3 regions of the Lysinibacillus sp. JNUCC 51 genome follow, and region 1 is predicted to be linked to each of the others. Evidence: a T-box and tRNA genes for the amino acid it is inferred to sense, from the RefSeq annotation. Region 1 holds a T-box; the other regions hold tRNA genes.
What was found. The T-box of region 1 lies ahead of proS (proline--tRNA ligase). A T-box ahead of a tRNA ligase gene usually reads a tRNA of that ligase, here a tRNA-Pro.
Positions count from the first base shown of each region.

Region 2: it has a tRNA-Pro gene. The T-box ahead of proS (proline--tRNA ligase) is inferred to sense a tRNA for this amino acid. The anticodon was not compared.
Region 3: it has a tRNA-Pro gene. The T-box ahead of proS (proline--tRNA ligase) is inferred to sense a tRNA for this amino acid. The anticodon was not compared.

Region 1 is NZ_CP065545.1:5,018,103-5,025,234, forward strand. It holds gene JNUCC51_RS24260 (DUF6138 family protein) at 1-298, opposite strand, end outside; gene JNUCC51_RS24265 (YwqG family protein) at 364-1,209, opposite strand; gene JNUCC51_RS24270 (DUF4303 domain-containing protein) at 1,623-2,117, opposite strand; gene JNUCC51_RS24275 (CbrC family protein) at 2,373-3,209, opposite strand; gene JNUCC51_RS24280 (hypothetical protein) at 3,244-3,627, opposite strand; gene proS (proline--tRNA ligase) at 4,013-5,449, opposite strand; T-box leader at 5,515-5,734, opposite strand; gene JNUCC51_RS24290 (YjcN family protein) at 6,009-6,314, opposite strand; gene JNUCC51_RS24295 (putative bifunctional diguanylate cyclase/phosphodiesterase) at 6,578-7,132, opposite strand, start outside.
Region 2 is NZ_CP065545.1:3,524,281-3,531,412, reverse strand. It holds gene JNUCC51_RS17140 (MerR family transcriptional regulator) at 1-577, opposite strand, end outside; gene JNUCC51_RS17135 (diaminopropionate ammonia-lyase) at 973-2,184, opposite strand; gene JNUCC51_RS17130 (NAD(P)H-binding protein) at 2,348-2,986, shown strand; tRNA gene JNUCC51_RS17125 (tRNA-Glu) at 3,059-3,130, opposite strand; tRNA gene JNUCC51_RS17120 (tRNA-Ser) at 3,133-3,223, opposite strand; tRNA gene JNUCC51_RS17115 (tRNA-Asn) at 3,230-3,306, opposite strand; tRNA gene JNUCC51_RS17110 (tRNA-Ile) at 3,311-3,387, opposite strand; tRNA gene JNUCC51_RS17105 (tRNA-Gly) at 3,389-3,462, opposite strand; tRNA gene JNUCC51_RS17100 (tRNA-Phe) at 3,466-3,541, opposite strand; tRNA gene JNUCC51_RS17095 (tRNA-Asp) at 3,556-3,631, opposite strand; tRNA gene JNUCC51_RS17090 (tRNA-Met) at 3,636-3,710, opposite strand; tRNA gene JNUCC51_RS17085 (tRNA-Ser) at 3,760-3,852, opposite strand; tRNA gene JNUCC51_RS17080 (tRNA-Ile) at 3,868-3,944, opposite strand; tRNA gene JNUCC51_RS17075 (tRNA-Met) at 3,952-4,025, opposite strand; tRNA gene JNUCC51_RS17070 (tRNA-Ala) at 4,052-4,127, opposite strand; tRNA gene JNUCC51_RS17065 (tRNA-Pro) at 4,134-4,210, opposite strand; tRNA gene JNUCC51_RS17060 (tRNA-Arg) at 4,224-4,300, opposite strand; tRNA gene JNUCC51_RS17055 (tRNA-Leu) at 4,320-4,408, opposite strand; tRNA gene JNUCC51_RS17050 (tRNA-Gly) at 4,414-4,488, opposite strand; tRNA gene JNUCC51_RS17045 (tRNA-Leu) at 4,537-4,621, opposite strand; tRNA gene JNUCC51_RS17040 (tRNA-Lys) at 4,642-4,717, opposite strand; tRNA gene JNUCC51_RS17035 (tRNA-Thr) at 4,723-4,798, opposite strand; tRNA gene JNUCC51_RS17030 (tRNA-Val) at 4,802-4,877, opposite strand; rRNA gene rrf (5S ribosomal RNA) at 4,888-5,003, opposite strand; gene JNUCC51_RS17020 (cysteine desulfurase family protein) at 5,524-6,603, opposite strand; gene nadB (L-aspartate oxidase) at 6,695-7,132, shown strand, end outside.
Region 3 is NZ_CP065545.1:3,515,668-3,522,799, forward strand. It holds rRNA gene JNUCC51_RS16890 (16S ribosomal RNA) at 1-199, shown strand, start outside; rRNA gene JNUCC51_RS16895 (23S ribosomal RNA) at 379-3,306, shown strand; rRNA gene rrf (5S ribosomal RNA) at 3,424-3,539, shown strand; tRNA gene JNUCC51_RS16905 (tRNA-Val) at 3,550-3,625, shown strand; tRNA gene JNUCC51_RS16910 (tRNA-Thr) at 3,629-3,704, shown strand; tRNA gene JNUCC51_RS16915 (tRNA-Lys) at 3,710-3,785, shown strand; tRNA gene JNUCC51_RS16920 (tRNA-Leu) at 3,806-3,890, shown strand; tRNA gene JNUCC51_RS16925 (tRNA-Gly) at 3,939-4,013, shown strand; tRNA gene JNUCC51_RS16930 (tRNA-Leu) at 4,019-4,107, shown strand; tRNA gene JNUCC51_RS16935 (tRNA-Arg) at 4,127-4,203, shown strand; tRNA gene JNUCC51_RS16940 (tRNA-Pro) at 4,217-4,293, shown strand; tRNA gene JNUCC51_RS16945 (tRNA-Ala) at 4,300-4,375, shown strand; tRNA gene JNUCC51_RS16950 (tRNA-Met) at 4,402-4,475, shown strand; tRNA gene JNUCC51_RS16955 (tRNA-Ile) at 4,483-4,559, shown strand; tRNA gene JNUCC51_RS16960 (tRNA-Ser) at 4,575-4,667, shown strand; tRNA gene JNUCC51_RS16965 (tRNA-Met) at 4,717-4,791, shown strand; tRNA gene JNUCC51_RS16970 (tRNA-Asp) at 4,796-4,871, shown strand; tRNA gene JNUCC51_RS16975 (tRNA-Phe) at 4,887-4,962, shown strand; tRNA gene JNUCC51_RS16980 (tRNA-Gly) at 4,966-5,039, shown strand; tRNA gene JNUCC51_RS16985 (tRNA-Ile) at 5,046-5,122, shown strand; tRNA gene JNUCC51_RS16990 (tRNA-Asn) at 5,127-5,203, shown strand; tRNA gene JNUCC51_RS16995 (tRNA-Ser) at 5,214-5,304, shown strand; tRNA gene JNUCC51_RS17000 (tRNA-Glu) at 5,307-5,378, shown strand; gene nadA (quinolinate synthase NadA) at 5,558-6,661, opposite strand; gene nadC (carboxylating nicotinate-nucleotide diphosphorylase) at 6,648-7,132, opposite strand, start outside.

The sequences.
Region 1 (7,132 bases):
TGATGGCATAATAGCGTAGCAAAGGCAAATATGCTACAGATTTTTGTTTTTGCGTGAAACGAGAAAGACAGTAGCGCTGTGTTTCAAAGTCAAGCTCCTGACGTAATACTTCTAATAATGCAAGTTGTTGGTAATGGCAAAGTACCTCTGTTAAGTCGAAGGCATCAAGCGCAAAAGAGGTCGTGCGAATGCTAGCGGGATAATGGCCCTCTTTATCAATTGTATATTGCTTTTCAAGGAGCTCTTGTGCTAGCTGTTGCCATAATGCTTCGTTTTCTATAAATTGTTCGGCTTTCATTCACTTGTCCCCCATAATTATTTATTGAAATAGTTTTCAAATCACTACTACAATTTCTAGTAGTTTCAATAACATTGTAAAATGGCCCATACTTTGTCAAAGGCTTTATTTCTACAATCTTGCTCGCGAATCCAGAAATATAGTCTTCCACTGTCGCCCCACATATAGCCGAGATCATCTTCAGAATCAAGCTGTAATAGTAGTTGCCAATCTTTTACGTTAGGTTCTAGCTCCTTGCGCAAAGGGTGCTCGTAGCCTGTGGAATTGCCACAATACAAACCGTTCGTCACTAACTCGCATTGTAAGTACATATCCCCTTGAATCGTATTAGGATATCCGTCTATGCGATGTGCCGTAATGTCTGTTTCATCTCTCCACAAGAAGTCATCATAAGCATCTGCCTGTTCTTCAGTTAAAAGGGCTGTTAATTTTTGACCATCAGGCGATTCCCATGACGGCAGTGTCCATTCGTTTTTAAAGGATAGTGCCGCGCTATTAATAGACTCCTTTAAAGTTGTGGGTTGTTCCGTTCTCTGAAAATTTGCTTGCGTGAAGTAGAAAACATGAAAGCCATCTTCATCATTGGGATCATAACCCCAAGGCTGTTCGACAGCATCATAGAAAAAGGATAATAGCCCCTCGGTAGGAAGTAAATGATTCGAATCAAAAGGCTTTATCTCCGCTAAATTTAGCTGGCAAAGAAAATAGAGCGGTTGCCCACTCTTTGTTTGTGGCCATACAAAATCTGTAGGTGTATCAGGTGCTCCTCCAATTTTAGAATGACCCATTCGAATTTCTGCATCCGCAGTTAGTGTCGCTTTAGCGCGAATTGAATTTTTAGCGAAATGTAATATTTGATCTGCGGCTTCTTTAAGTTCAAAATCTTGTAATACAGTACGTAATTTTTCCATATTCGTAGCTCCTCCCTCAATTACCATTCATACTCTCTTAAAGCGTTTTCTAAATCCAACTCAATATTGTATCCTTGCAATATATCCATAACCGTTTTAGCAATACTATCTCATGCGACCGTTTCAAGGTCATTATGCATCAAATTCATCTTCTAAATCAGTAAAAATCAGTCATGATTTCTTCGCTTGAATATCTTCTAATGCTTCAGTTCCTTACGCTAAATTTTGTAGAGTTAAAGTAAGAAACACAAACAATCTCAACTTCGTAACACAGTATTGTCCTCCCTTTAAAAAGAGGAATATCTTTTTTAACAGCCCTAACTTTTCTATTAATTTTTTGCTAAAATCATTGTTCCTGCAGTTATTAATCGTAAAAGGGGTGTCCAAAAATGGCTTCGGATAATTCTTATGAATTATTGCTGCCAATTAAGCAAAAAGGCAGGGAGCGATGGATGATTCGGATTACAGCGTTTGGCTGATGCTATTTCCAACCTTTCCTCGTCAGCATCATCCGTTACCGAAATAAATGCAAAAATGCTTTCATCAAGAACGCCCTCTTGTTTTAACTCATACATTGTATTGCTCATTGCCTCATGAATTTCCACTTTATGTGTTGCAAAGTGCTCACCAGCATTTAATGCTCTATCTAATAGCTCACGGCTCACTTTTTGTAACAAGTCTGTATCATCTTCATGCAAAAATTCATCTTTCAAAAAACGATAGTTTTCTGGGTTGTCCTCATAACTTTCTCCGATTTGAAGAAGTGATTTTTCCGTTCCCATTGTTAAATAGAGGCTACCACAATCACCGTCTGTCACTAGCACAACTGCATATATCTGTTCGTCCTCTAGAGTCTCATACATAGCCGTGTAGGCTTCATGTACGGCTAATTTAATTTTCTGTTTCATCTATACACCACTCTTTATCCAATCGTATTGTCAAAAAATATATAAATAATCATTGAAGTTTAAGTGTCTGAGCAATAAAGCTTGCTCTTCTCTTATTTTGGTATTGGATGAAGTTACGACTACATATACCAATGAAAAAGAAATGACATGCCTTGTACCTCTAATTACCTTCCGCACTAACTAATGTAGTAGCTCTCGTACAATTTCTCCATATTCAAGATCAACTCCCCCATATTTCACCCATGTAACCTAGATTTAATCAAAGTCGGAGTACAGAATGTATTGCTGACATTCTAAGCATTGAAATAGATAACCTTGATGCGAGCCATTATTACGCAAAGTAGCAGCTAGCTCTTCTTTGGTATGACCATTAAAATGTTCAAACTCCTCCGTAATGCCCATCTCCACTAGTTCTTGCCAGCCGACATAACCAATAAATGCGCAATAATCCGTGCAGTGGGCTACCCAATCATTTCCTTGCCAACTAATATAGCCAGGTGTTCGATGCAACACTTCATCTGTATAGTCATCATTCTTTACAAGCTCGGAATTTAATAAATCTTGCTGAAATTGACCATCAAATTTTTGCGCAGCCAGCCCACTATGAATACAGCTTGGACAAAGATATTCAACCTCTTCAATCGCGTAAATGCCTTTTGTACAATAAATGTTCACTTCTTGTTCACAGCAGTCGCAAACAACTAATTCACCCGTTTTAAAAATATTCGCTTGTATTGGATTTGGCATATATTTAAATGTTGGTAATGGTATTTTCATCTCTGCTTCCTCCTGTATGACACGTGGTGATAATGACTTTACATTTTGTGGATTGTCAATCCAATATTTGATCGCCCCGTATTTTTTCTGATCTTTTTTATTGCGTAAATCCATGACGGACGTAAAAATTTTGTATGCCTCTTCATACATTTGCAACATGCAGAAAATTTCGACAAGCATGCGCAAATTTACCTCTGTTGGCTCCGTTTTTTTTACTTGCTTCATTAGCTTATGCATGGCGTTAATTGCTTTGGCATTCTTTGCATCAAACGTTTTTCTTTGCTCTTGCCATTGTGCATTAAGATTTTCTGTCATTTCTTATCCACCTTTCGACATACGATTTAATGATTTAGAAAATCTCCCCCTCACCACTCACATCAAAAAAGCCGACACCATGTTTTTTTGCAAGTTCCTTCATCGTACTATATGCTTCATCCGCTACAGACCAGGCAAAAGCTGTGTAAATTATGGCATAACCAATACTATATTCAGTCAAATAACTCTCTAACTCGTTATCTTCATCCTCATCCAATAATTCCTCATCCACTAGATTCATATTGGGGAAATGTTCCACCATATCCTGATACCAATTTTGTAATGCTGGTGTTGTAACTGATATTGTTGCGTAATCATGTGGTTCAGCCCACTTTGTTTGTTCATCATACCATTGCAAAAATGTTTCTTTATTGTTTGGAGTTTGCTCTTTATCAAAGACCATTAAATCATAACTCATTGTTTTCACCCTTTAAAAAAGAATATATGTTCTGTTTTTATTCTAGCATACAAACATTTTTTTGAAAACATAGAAAAAATATGGCCCAATTAAGATAAAAACCCTGCAATTTCAGCTAGAAATGCAGGGGAAAACGAGCCGTAAACAAACAAAAACAGGATTGAAAGTATATACCTACTACGTTTGTTTTACTCATGTAATTCAAATATAGCTGGAAATGCACAAGACACAATAAGAGTATAGAGGACATCACAGAAGATGTATTACGAGCCATTCAAGCGCAAATAGATGACCTCTATCTTCAAGGAATTTAATAAACAGCCTATCGTTCAGACGAAATCGAAACAAACAGAACAATTATACAAAACTAAACAACAAGAGTTTTTTAGTATGCTTGAGCAAACCAAACTGTATGTTTCGCTTCATTTCCACAGCAAATACAAGACGTTTTTGTAGTTGGTGGGTTAAACGGAATGTTACGAGTAGTATATTTTGTCTCTTCTTTCACTTTTTCTTCGCATGCATCATCTCCACACCATCCAGCAAGAACCCAGCCCGGAATAGATCCGTTTTCCTTGGAATTGTTAATGTGCTGCTGTAAATCTTTCAGTGTATCGATATTTGTATGAGCGTTTTCATCCCGGAATTTGCGTGCTTTTTCAAATAATCGAGATTGCATTGTTGTTAGTTCCGCTTCAATTGCTGAAACAATGTCATTCAAGTCAACGGATTGTTTCTCATCTTCATCTCGTGCTTTTAACAATGCCTGATTTTTCTCTAAGTCACGAGGTCCTAATTCAATACGAATTGGCACACCTTTTAATTCCCATTCATTAAATTTGAAGCCAGGTGATTGGTCCGAATCATCAAGACGTACTCGAACTCCCTTCTTCTTAAGGGCCGCAAAAAGGTCATCTAGTTTCTCTATAATTTCAGGGGTCTTTTTCCATGGACCTACAGGTATTAAGACAACTTGGGTTGGTGCAATTCGTGGCGGTAAAATAAGCCCCTGTTCATCACCGTGAACCATAATTACTGAACCTATTAAACGTGTGGAAGTCCCCCAGGATGTTGTGTGCACATATTCATGCTGATTGGCTTTATTTAAATATTTAATTTCAAAGGCTTCGGCGAATTTTGTCCCTAAATAGTGAGAGGTACCTGCTTGAACGGCCTTTCCATTTTTCATCATAGCTTCAATAGAAAATGTATCAACTGCGCCCGCGAAACGTTCAGAAGGAGTTTTTTGTCCATCATAAACAGGAATGGCAAGTAAACCCTCTACTACTTCCTTATATATAGCTAACATTTGCATCGTTTCTTGACGTGCATCTTGTTCATCAATATGTGCTGTATGACCCTCCTGCCACAAAAATTCAGATGTTCGAATGAATGGAAGTGTTTTCTTTTCCCAACGAAAAACATTTGCCCATTGATTAATTAAGACTGGCAAATCTCGGTAACTTTTAATCCAATTTGAATAGAGATGGCCAATCATCGTTTCAGAAGTTGGACGAAGCGCTAGACGTTCTTCTAATTTTTCACCTGCAGCCTCTGTCACCCAAGGAAGCTCAGGTGAGAAACCTTCGATATGCTCTTTTTCTTTTTGGAAGAAGGATTCAGGGATTAACATAGGGAAATAGGCGTTGCGATGACCTGTTTCTTTAAAGCGACGGTCCATCTCTTCCTGAATATGTTCCCAAATTTCATAGCCATCTGGTTTAAATGCGATACAGCCGCGAACTGGTGTATAATCCATTAAATCTGCCTTTTGAATTGTATCAATGTACCATTTTGAAAAATCGTTTTGTTGTGTTGTCATATTCTCTCCTCCATTTCTGTAACTTTACCTACTGAAAAAATAAAAAGCACAAAGCTGTCCTCAAAAATAAGGACGTCTTTGTGCCGACTTAACGTGGTACCACCTTGATTTTAGTTTTAAGAAAAACTTAAAACCCTCTAACGTTTTGTAACGAAAACGACTCGGTTATGTTTGCATAACATTTCCGTGGTAGGTTTCAGATAAGAAGCGGTGATATAGCTCTCAGCAAATGCTATATTCTCTGTTTCACAATTCTTTCTTACTTGGCCACATCATCAATTAATATTTTATATAACTTTATCAAAACAGTTAAATGATTTCAAACAATTAATTAAATGCAATTATTTTTCGGGAAATATCAGAAAATTTAATTTACTTTTCCGTAACTAAATTTCTTCTAACTAGCCATAATACATAAATATTTCTGAGCAATTGAACTTCCGGCGTCCCCGTGCATTTTTACCTTGGCTACTGACAGATTAAATCTAAATAAAAAAAGTTCAACCAAGGTTCTGGCTGAACTATATAATACGAAAGCTCCCGTATGATACGAAGGTTATTAAGTATTACCTAAGTATTCTGCGAAATGTAAAAATCCAAATTTCCTCACAAGATAATTTCTTAATTCGCCCTGAGTAGCTTTTTCTACTGGAGGATTTGTCAGGGCGTATGCTTTGGCATTTAATTCAGCAAATCTCTCTTTATCTACTTCATTATGTTCTTTATCTTCAATAATTCCTGAAGAAATTGCGGCTTTTGGATAACCCATAAAAAATATATGTGTTCTTAATGCCATACTTGGTGTTAAATGCAACAATATAATTACACCCAGGAAAGAAACAATAATTATTACTTTTTTCTTCAAGTCACCGCTCCCTCCAATTGACGTTAATAATCCACAATAAATTTTAACATAAATTTTCCATTTACCTTCAAAAATTAGTTAAATTAAAAAATTACCTTTGATAAATTATATTTATTAAATAGGCGAAACAAAATCTGTAATAGTTTCGAAGGATTATGAACCTAAAAGAGATTGGATTGGCTATATGTATTGTGTTTTTTTAAAATAATTATAAACACTTAGAGGATCCTGCCCTCAAATAAGGACAAGATCCTCCACATTGTCTACATGTAACTATCTACTATAAACCTCGTAAAATCCCCTACAGATAACGGCTTACTGAAATAATAGCCCTGAACGTACTCGCAGCCATGTTCCCGAAGAACGTTTAATTCGGCTTCTTCCTCGACGCCTTCAGCCACTACTTGCAGATTTAAGGCATGCGCTAAAGAGATCATTGCTGAAATCATAGCAATGCCTGATTTTTCAGGCACAATATTACGAACGAATGCACGATCAATTTTCAAAACATCTACTGGGAAAGTCTTTAAGTAATTTAACGACGAATAACCAGTTCCGAAATCATCTAATGAAATCGTAATACCAAGTGCTCTTAATTGCTTGATTGTATTAATTAAGTCTTCCGTATAATCCAACATACTCATTTCAGTAATCTCAATTTCTAAGAAGTGCGGATCTAATTTTGTTTCTGCAATAACTTCTTGTACCATTTCTACAAAACCTGTTGTACTAATATGAATCGGAGAAATGTTCACGGCAACACGTAAGTTTAAATTATGTACTTCATTCCAAGTGCGTGCTTGGGCAGATGCTTTTCT
Region 2 (7,132 bases), 1.5 Mb from region 1:
CCATCGCCACATCATTGTTCGTATCGCCGATTTCCATCGCTTCTTTTAAACGATTAAATAATTGCTGTTCTAATTGCTGCATTGCCTCATACTGTTCCTCTGTCATATTCATTAGCTTCGCATTTGATGCCTCAACCTTGTTGTCACCATATTTTGCGCGAATTTCTTGACCATATTGCTTTTCATTTTCTTCGATTAGCTTCTCTTTTAATCCATTAAATTTCTCTTCATTTGCCATTGGTTGTTCCTCCTCTATAGATTGAATGGTTTTTTCCACTGTTTGTAATATCTTTTCTAGCTGCTCCTTACGTTTCAGTAAAGCAGTGCGATGAGTTTTGAGCGCCTCTGTATGTTGAAAATCAGGCGCTTGAATAATTTCTTTAATTGTTGCTAGCTTCATATCTAATGCTCTATAAAATAAAATTTGCTGGAGCATATCAACTTCAAATTGTCCGTAAAATCGATAGCCCACCTCATTCGTTCTTGCTGGCTTCAGTAATCCAATTTCATCGTAATAACGCAGTGTTCTTGTGCTAACTCCGGATAATTGAGCAAGCTCTTGAATTGTATATTCCACATTTTTCACCTCCACTAATGCTACTGTAAATGTTTACGCAACGTTAAGGTCAAGAAAAAAATTAAAAAAAAATTGGCTCTTTACTATAACATTGAGTTGATTGCTGTTCCGACTGTGCGCTTGCCTGTGGCGTCCAGTCTTCACTCCAATCAATTTATGTAATACATGCGAACGAAAAAAGCAAACTAGAACATTTTATTGTCACTAGTTTGCTTTTTTCTTAAAAATCAATTATACCTCGGCATAATTGCGTCCGGAGGCTATAACTTCTTTCAGAGAATTTTTGACACCCGTTGAAAAGTGATTTAATACCGCGTTCAACTTTCCCCCTATAGAGGAGGGAGACTCTATAGCTGATGCTTTGCTTTCACTACAAAATCCTTTGCTGAAAGCAGTTAGACTTTTGCATACTTGCCATGCCACACAATATTTCTGTAATTATCTACATCAGTGTCACCTTCAGTGTTAATAAACAATACTCGAGAATTTTCATCTAATTGTAATGAATCCTTCAGTTCTGTATATTGCTCATTCATCATCAATTCATAAAAACAGCCAACTGGGGCAGCTCCTGATTCTCCGGCAATAATTCGTGCATCTGTTTCTAGTGGATTGCCAAGAATGCGCATACCTGTTGCAGCAACTTCATCATCACAGCAAATACTTACCTTCGTATATGTCTTTAACAGGTCCCAAGCGAGTGGGTTCGGCTCACCACAAGCAAGACCAGCCATAATTGTTTGCATCTCTCCACCAACCGTCACAAACTGCTCGGCACCTGCCTTAAAGCTTTCATAATAGCAATTCGCTGCAAAAGGCTCAACTAAGACAAATGTAATCTCCTGCTCATAATATTGTTGTAGGAAAGCTACAACTGCACCTGCAAAAGATCCAACCCCAGCTTGTAAAAATACATGCGTAGGTGCTTTTACCACCTGCTCAACGGCTTCTTTTATTAGTGTTGTATAGCCTTGCATAATCCATAACGGAATTTCCTCATAGCCTTCCCACATCGTATCCTGAATAACGACCCAGTCATTTTCTGTTGCTAGCTGTGAAGTATAACGAACTGTATCATCATAATTCATTGTCGTTATTTCAGCATATGCACCTTCATTTTTAATATTTTGAAGGCGCTCCTCTGCACTACCAGCAGGCATATAAATGCGAGCTGTCAAACCAAGCTCTCTAGCAGCCCAAGCCACTCCACGACCATGATTGCCGTCTGTCGTTGAAATAAACGTTAAATCCCCTAGCTGCTCTTTTACTTCTAATGATTTAAGCTGCTCAAACGATAGCTCATCAATATTCCTACCTAACTTTTTGGCAACGTACTGCCCAATTGCATAAACACCACCTAATACTTTAAAAGCATTTAAGTTAAATCGATAAGATTCATCTTTTACGTAAATACTTTGTACCCCAACTAGCGATGCAAAAGCATTTAAACTACGTAATGGTGTGCTTTCAAATTTCTCGTATGTACGTTGAAATCTACCAACACGATTTACTTGTCCTGGTGAAAAATTACATAGAAAAGGTGCTACTTGTTCCACGTTCTTCTGTAACAAATATTGATAGTTTTTAGTCCACAATAATTTTCCCATCCATATCCCCCTAGCAAATGTTCTAGTTTCATCTTAGCGTATAGAATCACAAAACAAAATACTACACTCGTCTATATTACAAATTTTAGTAAAAGAAATAAATTTGAATCTTATTGATGAGATTTTTCGTATATATACTAGTATATTCAAATGGAGGTATATAATGGATAGACCTTATAAAATCGCGATAATTGGAGGAACAGGGAAAGTAGGAAAGCATATAGCAACTCACGCAATACAAAAAGGATATCCTGTTCGGATGCTTGTTAGAAATCCTGAAAAGTTACTGCATAAAAATAATGCAATTGAAATAGTGAAAGGGCAAGTACAGGACATAGAAAACATCCGAGAACTTCTTAAAGATTGTCAAGTTGTTATTAATACATTTGGTCAACCACCTAATGAGGAGCCCATTTATAGCAAAGTTACTACTAATATTTTTAAAGTGATGAAAGAGTTAAACATTAATCGTTATATAGGTGTTTCAGGTGGTTCTCTAACGATTAAAGAGGACAAAAAAAGCATGATGAATCGTTTTGGAGCAAAGATTTTTGAAGTTTTTCTTTCGAAAATGATGCAAGATAAAAAATTGGAATGGGAAATTTTATTAAATAATAAGCAGATCAAATGGACATTAATTAGATTGCCGTTTGTAAAAGATAGCTTAACATCCAATCAGATAAAGGAAAACCTTACAGATATGCCTGGTACCAAAATAACTAATCAAGATATAGCCACTTTTATCATTGATCATATAGAAAATACAAAGTACGTGCACAAAGCACCGTTTATCTCTCATTAATGTAATAGTCGTAAAGCTATTCTTATACAAAAAAATGCAGTAGATGTAGTTTACATCTACTGCATTTTAGTATGACCCGTACGGGATTCGAACCCGTGTTACCGCCGTGAAAGGGCGGTGTCTTAACCACTTGACCAACGGGCCGATGGCGGAGAAGGAGGGATTTGAACCCTCGCGCCGGTTACCCGACCTACACCCTTAGCAGGGGCGCCTCTTCAGCCTCTTGAGTACTTCCCCAAAAAATGGCTCCGAAGGCAGGACTCGAACCTGCGACAACCTGATTAACAGTCAGGTGCTACTACCAACTGAGCTACTTCGGAATAATGGTGGGCCTAAATGGACTCGAACCATCGACCTCACGCTTATCAGGCGTGCGCTCTAACCAGCTGAGCTATAGGCCCTTGGAGCGGGTGATGGGAATCGAACCCACGACATCAGCTTGGAAGGCTGAGGTTTTACCATTAAACTACACCCGCATATGGTGGGTCAGGACGGAATCGAACCGCCGACACTTAGAGCTTCAATCTAATGCTCTACCAACTGAGCTACTGACCCATATTTTTAAAAAATGGCGGTCCCGACCGGGATCGAACCGGCGATCTCCTGCGTGACAGGCAGGCATGTTAACCGCTACACCACGGGACCATTTTGGTTGCGGGGGCCGGATTTGAACCAACGACCTTCGGGTTATGAGCCCGACGAGCTACCACTGCTCCACCCCGCGTTAATAATATATTCTTTTCGAGTTTTTCAAGCACCATTTAAATATAAACTGGAGGAGGTAGAGGGATTCGAACCCCCGCGCGGTGTTACCCGCCTGTCGGTTTTCAAGACCGATCCCTTCAGCCAGACTTGGGTATACCTCCGTAACATTATATAAATGGTGGACCTTGCAGGACTCGAACCTGCGACCGGACGGTTATGAGCCGTCTGCTCTAACCAACTGAGCTAAAGGTCCTTTAAGATGGCGGCAGAGGGGATCGAACCCCCGACCTTACGGGTATGAACCGTACGCTCTAGCCAGCTGAGCTACGCCGCCAGGATCTTTATACTGGTTATCTTTTATGGTGGAGCCTAGCGGGATCGAACCGCTGACCTCCTGCGTGCAAGGCAGGCGCTCTCCCAGCTGAGCTAAGGCCCCATAAAATGGTCGGAATGACAGGATTCGAACCTACGACCCCTTGGTCCCAAACCAAGTGCTCTACCAAGCTGAGCTACATTCCGATAAATATTAATTTGGCGCGCCCGACAGGAGTCGAACCCATAACCTTCTGATCCGTAGTCAGACGCTCTATCCAATTGAGCTACGGGCGCTAATTATTAAAACAAAAAATGGTGCCGAGGGCCGGAATCGAACCGGCACGGTAGTCACCTACCGCAGGATTTTAAGTCCTGTGCGTCTGCCAGTTCCGCCACCCCGGCACATTTGGAGCGGAAGACGAGGTTCGAACTCGCGACCCCCACCTTGGCAAGGTGGTGTTCTACCACTGAACTACTTCCGCATGTGCATAAGATTTATTTATCCTGGCAATTATGAAATTTCAAAAATATGGTGCGGGTGAAGGGAGTCGAACCCCCACGCCTTGCGGCGCTAGATCCTAAGTCTAGTGCGTCTGCCAATTCCGCCACACCCGCATATTTTGTTGGCAATAAAATGGTGAGCCATGAAGGACTCGAACCTTCGACCCTCTGATTAAAAGTCAGATGCTCTACCAACTGAGCTAATGGCTCTAAAATGGTGCCGGCGATAGGAGTCGAACCCACGACCTACTGATTACAAGTCAGTTGCTCTACCAACTGAGCTACACCGGCAAATGGTGGAGGATGACGGGCTCGAACCGCCGACCCCCTGCTTGTAAGGCAGGTGCTCTCCCAGCTGAGCTAATCCTCCTGGGTATTATGCCTAGCGACGTCCTACTCTCGCAGGGGGAAGCCCCCAACTACCATCGGCGCTAAAGAGCTTAACTTCCGTGTTCGATATGGGAACGGGTGTGACCTCTTTGCCATCATCACTAGACTATTAACAGCTTTCAATATACGTTGTATCTTGAAACTCTTATGTATTTCGTTTTGAAGTTTATTACCTGTCCTTCAAGACAAGAATTATTGTATAACGTTTTCTCACATTGTGCAACACTTTTTTATAAAAAAAAGAAATAATTACTTTAAGAAGATATTTTTTGTTATGAAAGAGAAATTATCACTCTGCTATTTATTATAGCAATTGTTCAATTAAAAGAAAACAATTAATTTATCAGATAGATTGATTTGCTATTTTATTCATAAAAAGATGCTGATTTTCGCCTCAAGCTAACTCCTTCCTCTAGCAAATATTTAAGCATTGTCACTTTTCACGCAAAAATCTTTACTCTTCTATAGAAGTACTCGAGTAGCCATTCGCTCCAATCAGCTTGAATAATGGATACAAAATATCTTTTTATAGATTATGAATATGCCCGTTAATTTATAATTTCAATATTATTTTATTATAGATTCTTATTTTCTTCTTATCCTTTACTATTTTAATCTGAGAAACACTAAATTACGGTAAGAGCCTTTTGTAATCGATCAATTTCTTTAAATGTTGTTGCTGGACCAAAAGATATTCTAAAAAATTGACGCGCCGCTTCTATAGAATATCCCATTGATAAAATCGCCTTCGTACCAGATTCACTATGAATATCACAGGCACTTCCTGTAGAAATACATATCCCCGCTTCATTTAATTTTAACAAAACGTATTGCCCCTCTACCCTTTTCATCAATACACCACAAATATTAGGTAATTGCCCCTTACACTCAATTATTCTACACGTCTCCGGTAAACTTTTCTGAAAGTATTGACGTAATGCTTCATAATGCTGAAGCTCATATTGATAATCTTCAATCGCCGTAGCAAAAGCGACAATAGCTGGGGTATCTAGCGTTCCCCCCCTTAGCCCACGCTCATGCGTGACACCTGGTGCTAATGCAGGAACACGGAGCTTAGGATTAATATAGATAGCTCCACATCCTTTTGGCCCACCTATTTTATGAGCTGAAACAGTAATAGCATCTACTTTCTGTTTTAACGAAAGTTTACAGAAGGACTGTACACAATCGACATGAAAAAGAACATTTGATTGTTTTGCAATCTCGGCTATTTCTTCAATAGGTTGAATAGAACCTATCTCTGAATTTACATGTTGGAGAGTGATTAAAACCGTATCTTCTTGTATTGCTTCTCGTAAGTGTTCTACATTAATACAACCATCTTGTTGTAAAGGTAACTTCGTGACCTCAAAACCCATTTTTTCAAGTGTATTTAAAGCAGCATGTACGGATGTGTGTTCAGCTTGTGATGAAATAATATGCTTACCTTTATCTGCAGCTAAAGCTAACGACAAAATCGAAATTAAATTACCCTCAGTTCCGCTTCCGGTAAAAATTACACCATCACTGTTTACTCCAAGAGATTTTGCTACAACAGCTCTTGCCTGTTCAACAAAATAATGTGCTTGCCCTCCTAGATCATGTAAGCTTGCACTATTTCCATAATACTGCCCTGCTACCTTGCAATATGCTTTAAGAGCTTTTGGAGTCATTGGAGAGGTTGCAGCGTAATCCAAATAAATCATCTTATTCTCCCCTTCTAGTTCATCAGGTCTTGTTTTCTCTTTTATTTTATGTAAAGATATGTGTCAAGACAACTGTAAAGAAGGTATATGTATGGATGTAATGACAGATGTACTTATTATCGGTACCGGTGTTGCTGCACTTCAAACTGCTCGACTACTCGAAGGACATTTTCAAGTTCAGATAGTTACAAAATGTTCAATTAAAATGAGTAGTTCTTATCGTGCTCAAGGTGGTATTGCTGCCGTTACAGGTCAAGAAGACCATCCAAAGTTTCACATTGCTGATACGTTGGCTGCTGGTGAAAATCATCATGAAAGAAGGAATGTTGAAGTACTAATAGAAAGCGGCACAGAAATAATGCGTGATCTATTAAATGGGGGCTTCCCTATCGATCGACAAGTTGATGGGTCCCCAGCTCTAGGCTTAGAGGGTGCACATAGTCATCACCGTATTTTACATGCAGGTGGGGATCGTACTGGCCAAGTAATGATCGATTATTTGCTCAATCAACTTACACCTAATATCGTT
Region 3 (7,132 bases), 1.5 Mb from region 1:
CTAGTAATCGCGGATCAGCATGCCGCGGTGAATACGTTCCCGGGCCTTGTACACACCGCCCGTCACACCACGAGAGTTTGTAACACCCGAAGTCGGTGGGGTAACCTTTTGGAGCCAGCCGCCGAAGGTGGGATAGATGATTGGGGTGAAGTCGTAACAAGGTAGCCGTATCGGAAGGTGCGGCTGGATCACCTCCTTTCTAAGGATATTTTCGGAATACAAACCTAGGGTTTGTAAGATTACGTTTTGCGTTCAGTTTTGAAGGTTCATCATACGATGAAATACTTCAAAACTTGTTCTTTGAAAACTGGATAAAACGACATTGAAATTGTAACAAACACATTTATTTTTTAAGTTTTTTTATAGGCTTAATAACTTGGTTAAGTTATTAAGGGCGCACGGCGAATGCCTTGGCACTAGGAGCCGATGAAGGACGGCACTAACACCGATATGCTTCGGGGAGCTGTAAGTGAGCTTTGATCCGGAGATTTCCGAATGGGGGAACCCACTACGTTTAATCGCGTAGTATCTTGACGTGAATACATAGCGTCTTGAAGGCAGACCCAGGGAACTGAAACATCTAAGTACCTGGAGGAAGAGAAAGAAAAATCGATTCCCTGAGTAGCGGCGAGCGAAACGGGAAGAGCCCAAACCAAGAGGCTTGCCTCTTGGGGTTGTAGGACACTCTATACGGAGTTACAAAAGAGCGAGTTAGATGAAGCGACTTGGAAAGGTCCGCCAGAGCAGGTAAAAGCCCTGTAGTCGAAAGTTCGTTCTCTCCTGAGTGGATCCTGAGTACGGCGGAACACGTGAAATTCCGTCGGAATCCGGGAGGACCATCTCCCAAGGCTAAATACTACCTAGTGACCGATAGTGAACCAGTACCGTGAGGGAAAGGTGAAAAGCACCCCGGGAGGGGAGTGAAAGAGATCCTGAAACCGTGTGCCTACAAGTAGTTAGAGCCCGTTAATGGGTGATAGCGTGCCTTTTGTAGAATGAACCGGCGAGTTACGATTACGTGCAAGGTTAAGCTTTAGAAGGCGGAGCCGCAGCGAAAGCGAGTCTGAATAGGGCGAAATAGTACGTGGTCGTAGACCCGAAACCAGGTGATCTACCCATGTCCAGGGTGAAGGTGAGGTAACACTTACTGGAGGCCCGAACCCACGCACGTTGAAAAGTGCGGGGATGAGGTGTGGGTAGCGGAGAAATTCCAATCGAACTTGGAGATAGCTGGTTCTCTCCGAAATAGCTTTAGGGCTAGCCTCGTGATGAGAATACTGGAGGTAGAGCACTGTTTGGACTAGGGGGCCATCCCGGTTTACCGAATTCAGACAAACTCCGAATGCCAGATATTTATACACGGGAGTCAGACTGCGAGTGATAAGATCCGTAGTCAAAAGGGAAACAGCCCAGACCACCAGCTAAGGTCCCAAAGTAATCGTTAAGTGGAAAAGGATGTGGCGTTGCACAGACAACCAGGATGTTGGCTTAGAAGCAGCCATCATTTAAAGAGTGCGTAATAGCTCACTGGTCGAGTGACGCTGCGCCGAAAATGTATCGGGGCTAAACGATTCACCGAAGCTGTGGATTGACATCTACGATGTCAGTGGTAGGAGAGCGTTCTAAGTGCGTTGAAGTCAGATCGGAAGGACTGGTGGAGCGCTTAGAAGTGAGAATGCCGGTATGAGTAGCGAAAGACGGGTGAGAATCCCGTCCACCGTATGACTAAGGTTTCCTGAGGAAGGCTCGTCCGCTCAGGGTTAGTCGGGACCTAAGCCGAGGCCGATAGGCGTAGGCGATGGACAACAGGTTGATATTCCTGTACCACCTCCTCACCGTTTGAGAAATGGGGGGACGCAGTAGGATAGGGTAAGCGCGCTGTTGGATATGCGCGTCCAAGCAGTAAGGCGTGTGTGTAGGCAAATCCGCACACTGTAACGTTGAGCTGTGATGGCGAGTCCGTATGGACGAAGTTCCTGATTTCACACTGCCAAGAAAAGCCTCTATCGAGGTGAGAGGTGCCCGTACCGCAAACCGACACAGGTAGTCGAGGAGAGAATCCTAAGGTGTGCGAGAGAACTCTCGTTAAGGAACTCGGCAAAATGACCCCGTAACTTCGGGAGAAGGGGTGCTCTTGAGCGTGCAAGCGCATGAGAGCCGCAGTGAATAGGCCCAGGCGACTGTTTAGCAAAAACACAGGTCTCTGCAAAACCGTAAGGTGACGTATAGGGGCTGACGCCTGCCCGGTGCTGGAAGGTTAAGAGGAGTGGTTAGCGCAAGCGAAGCTGCGAATTGAAGCCCCAGTAAACGGCGGCCGTAACTATAACGGTCCTAAGGTAGCGAAATTCCTTGTCGGGTAAGTTCCGACCCGCACGAAAGGCGTAACGATCTGGGCACTGTCTCAACGAGAGACTCGGTGAAATTATAGTACCTGTGAAGATGCAGGTTACCCGCGACAGGACGGAAAGACCCCGTGGAGCTTTACTGTAGCCTGATATTGAATTTTGGTACAACTTGTACAGGATAGGTAGGAGCCAGAGATCTCGGAGCGCCAGCTTCGAAGGAGGCGTCGGTGGGATACTACCCTGGTTGTATTGAAATTCTAACCCATGCCCCTTAGCGGGGCAGGAGACAGTGTCAGGCGGACAGTTTGACTGGGGCGGTCGCCTCCTAAAAGGTAACGGAGGCGCCCAAAGGTTCCCTCAGAATGGTTGGAAATCATTCGTAGAGTGTAAAGGCACAAGGGAGCTTGACTGCGAGACCTACAAGTCGAGCAGGGTCGAAAGACGGGCTTAGTGATCCGGTGGTTCCGCATGGAAGGGCCATCGCTCAACGGATAAAAGCTACCCCGGGGATAACAGGCTTATCTCCCCCAAGAGTCCACATCGACGGGGAGGTTTGGCACCTCGATGTCGGCTCATCGCATCCTGGGGCTGTAGTCGGTCCCAAGGGTTGGGCTGTTCGCCCATTAAAGCGGTACGCGAGCTGGGTTCAGAACGTCGTGAGACAGTTCGGTCCCTATCCGTCGTGGGCGTAGGAAATTTGAGAGGAGCTGTCCTTAGTACGAGAGGACCGGGATGGACACACCGCTGGTGTACCAGTTGTCTTGCCAAAGGCATCGCTGGGTAGCTATGTGTGGACGGGATAAGTGCTGAAAGCATCTAAGCATGAAGCCCCCCTCAAGATGAGATTTCCCATTACGCAAGTAAGTAAGATCCCTCAAAGACGATGAGGTAGATAGGTTCGAGGTGGAAGTGTGGTGACACATGGAGCTGACGAATACTAATCGATCGAGGACTTAACCAAAATGTTTGAAAATTCAATGCACGTTTATCCAGTTTTGAAAGAATAAGAAAAGTTTTTTTGAAAAAAGCTTGCAATTATAACGAAAATGAGTTATAATAAATCTTGTCTTTGAAATAGTCTAGTGATGATGGCAAAGAGGTCACACCCGTTCCCATACCGAACACGGAAGTTAAGCTCTTTAGCGCCGATGGTAGTTGGGGGCTTCCCCCTGCGAGAGTAGGACGTCGCTAGGCATAATACCCAGGAGGATTAGCTCAGCTGGGAGAGCACCTGCCTTACAAGCAGGGGGTCGGCGGTTCGAGCCCGTCATCCTCCACCATTTGCCGGTGTAGCTCAGTTGGTAGAGCAACTGACTTGTAATCAGTAGGTCGTGGGTTCGACTCCTATCGCCGGCACCATTTTAGAGCCATTAGCTCAGTTGGTAGAGCATCTGACTTTTAATCAGAGGGTCGAAGGTTCGAGTCCTTCATGGCTCACCATTTTATTGCCAACAAAACATGCGGGTGTGGCGGAATTGGCAGACGCACTAGACTTAGGATCTAGCGCCGCAAGGCGTGGGGGTTCGACTCCCTTCACCCGCACCATATTTTTGAAATTTCATAATTGCCAGGATAAATAAATCTTATGCACATGCGGAAGTAGTTCAGTGGTAGAACACCACCTTGCCAAGGTGGGGGTCGCGAGTTCGAACCTCGTCTTCCGCTCCAAATGTGCCGGGGTGGCGGAACTGGCAGACGCACAGGACTTAAAATCCTGCGGTAGGTGACTACCGTGCCGGTTCGATTCCGGCCCTCGGCACCATTTTTTGTTTTAATAATTAGCGCCCGTAGCTCAATTGGATAGAGCGTCTGACTACGGATCAGAAGGTTATGGGTTCGACTCCTGTCGGGCGCGCCAAATTAATATTTATCGGAATGTAGCTCAGCTTGGTAGAGCACTTGGTTTGGGACCAAGGGGTCGTAGGTTCGAATCCTGTCATTCCGACCATTTTATGGGGCCTTAGCTCAGCTGGGAGAGCGCCTGCCTTGCACGCAGGAGGTCAGCGGTTCGATCCCGCTAGGCTCCACCATAAAAGATAACCAGTATAAAGATCCTGGCGGCGTAGCTCAGCTGGCTAGAGCGTACGGTTCATACCCGTAAGGTCGGGGGTTCGATCCCCTCTGCCGCCATCTTAAAGGACCTTTAGCTCAGTTGGTTAGAGCAGACGGCTCATAACCGTCCGGTCGCAGGTTCGAGTCCTGCAAGGTCCACCATTTATATAATATTACGGAGGTATACCCAAGTCTGGCTGAAGGGATCGGTCTTGAAAACCGACAGGCGGGTAACACCGCGCGGGGGTTCGAATCCCTCTACCTCCTCCAGTTTATATTTAAATGGTGCTTGAAAAACTCGAAAAGAATATATTATTAACGCGGGGTGGAGCAGTGGTAGCTCGTCGGGCTCATAACCCGAAGGTCGTTGGTTCAAATCCGGCCCCCGCAACCAAAATGGTCCCGTGGTGTAGCGGTTAACATGCCTGCCTGTCACGCAGGAGATCGCCGGTTCGATCCCGGTCGGGACCGCCATTTTTTTAAAAATATGGGTCAGTAGCTCAGTTGGTAGAGCATTAGATTGAAGCTCTAAGTGTCGGCGGTTCGATTCCGTCCTGACCCACCATATGCGGGTGTAGTTTAATGGTAAAACCTCAGCCTTCCAAGCTGATGTCGTGAGTTCGATTCTCATCACCCGCTCCAATCTAAGGGCCTATAGCTCAGCTGGTTAGAGCGCACGCCTGATAAGCGTGAGGTCGATGGTTCGAGTCCATTTAGGCCCACCACTATTCCGAAGTAGCTCAGTTGGTAGTAGCACCTGACTGTTAATCAGGTTGTCGCAGGTTCGAGTCCTGCCTTCGGAGCCATTTTTTTTGTGGGGAAGTACTCAAGAGGCTGAAGAGGCGCCCCTGCTAAGGGTGTAGGTCGGGTAACCGGCGCGAGGGTTCAAATCCCTCCTTCTCCGCCATTGGCCCGTTGGTCAAGTGGTTAAGACACCGCCCTTTCACGGCGGTAACACGGGTTCGAATCCCGTACGGGTCATACTGAAATGCAGTAGATGTAATTTACATCTACTGCATTTTTTTGTATAAGAATAGTTTTTGAGATTTCATTTCAATTATGCCGAGACATAATTGATAGTGAACATCCAAACATGTTCACGTTTGAAGACTCAAGTAATAAACAAAACGTCTACCAGAAATGAGTAGACGTTTTGTCATTTAAGCCCTTAATAGCATCCTTTCAAGTGAGCTACGTGCTTCTTCAGCTGTGTGAGCATCTACTTGAATACGATTATGGGGCTGTCCCTTTTCTATACTTTCTAAGGACCAAAGTAAATGGGGAAGGTCAATTCGATTCATTGTAAGACAAGGACAGAAATTCTCATTTAAAGAGATAATCTGCTTATCGGGGTGCTGCTTGATAATCCGGTTAACAAGATTCATTTCAGTACCGATTGCCCATGCTGAACCACTCTGTGCTTTACTAATCGTATCGATAATGTATTTTGTAGAACCTGCATCATCTGCAGCAGCAACAACTTCACGATTACATTCAGGATGAACAATGATACGCATATTTGGATGAACTTGACGTATAAGCTCCGTATGCTGAACTGTAAAACCTTCGTGTACTGAGCAGTGTCCCTTCCATAAGATGACTTGAATATTTTCTGGAGACTGATCTGTCTCAAGCGTATTTGTATGAGGATTCCAAACTGCCATATTTTCAAGCGGTATTCCTAAATCGTACGCAGTATTTCTTCCTAAATGTTGATCTGGTAAAAAGAAAATACGTGGTTTTTGCGTAAATGCCCATTTAACCATTTCTTTTGCATTGGACGATGTTACGCAGGCTCCGCCATGACGACCGGTAAATGCTTTAATGGCAGCAGTAGAATTGACATATGTTAGAGGGAGAATGCTATCGCCAAAGAGTTTCTGTAAAATTAGCCATGCTTGTTCTGTTTGATAAATGTCTGCCATATCTGCCATTGAACAGCCTGCACGCATATCGGGTAAGTAAACATGCTGCTGTTCAGTTGTAAGCATATCAGCTGTTTCTGCCATAAAGTGAACGCCACAAAATACTATATGTTCAGCTTCCTTGTTAGCTGCTGATAATTGAGCAAGCTGTAAGGAATCCCCTGTTACATCTGCAAATTGAATCACTTCATCTTTTTGATAGTGATGTCCAGGGATGAAGAGCTTACTACCTAATTTCTTTTTTATAGCTAGAATGCGAGATTCCATGTCATTTTTAGTTAATGCACGATAATGCTCGGGTAGTAGTGACGTTTGTTGTAATAAACTAGTGATGGACAATGGAATTAGCTCCTTTCGGTTGTACAAGTGCACTTATGTCAAAGGCTTTTACTGAATGTGTTAGTGCTCCGAGTGAAATCCATTGAATACCTGTTTCAGCATAACTATTTAAGTTATGAAGCGAAATGCCGCCTGAAGCTTCTGTAGCAATATGTGAGGGAACTGCTGGAAGCCATTCACTTATTTCTTCAGGGCTACGATTATCAAACATAATGATATCTGCACCGGCTGCAATTGCTTCATCTAATTGGGCTTTTGTTTCGATTTCGACTTCGATTTTAATGGTGTGACCGATTTTCTCGCGGGCCGCCTGTACAGCCTTAGTAATACTACCCGCAAAAGCAATATGATTATCCTTTAGCATTATCGCACCGTATAAACCGTTGCGATGGTTATAGGCGCCTCCGATTCTAACAGCATATTTATCTAACATACGCATTCCAGGCATTGTTTTACGTGTATCGCATATTT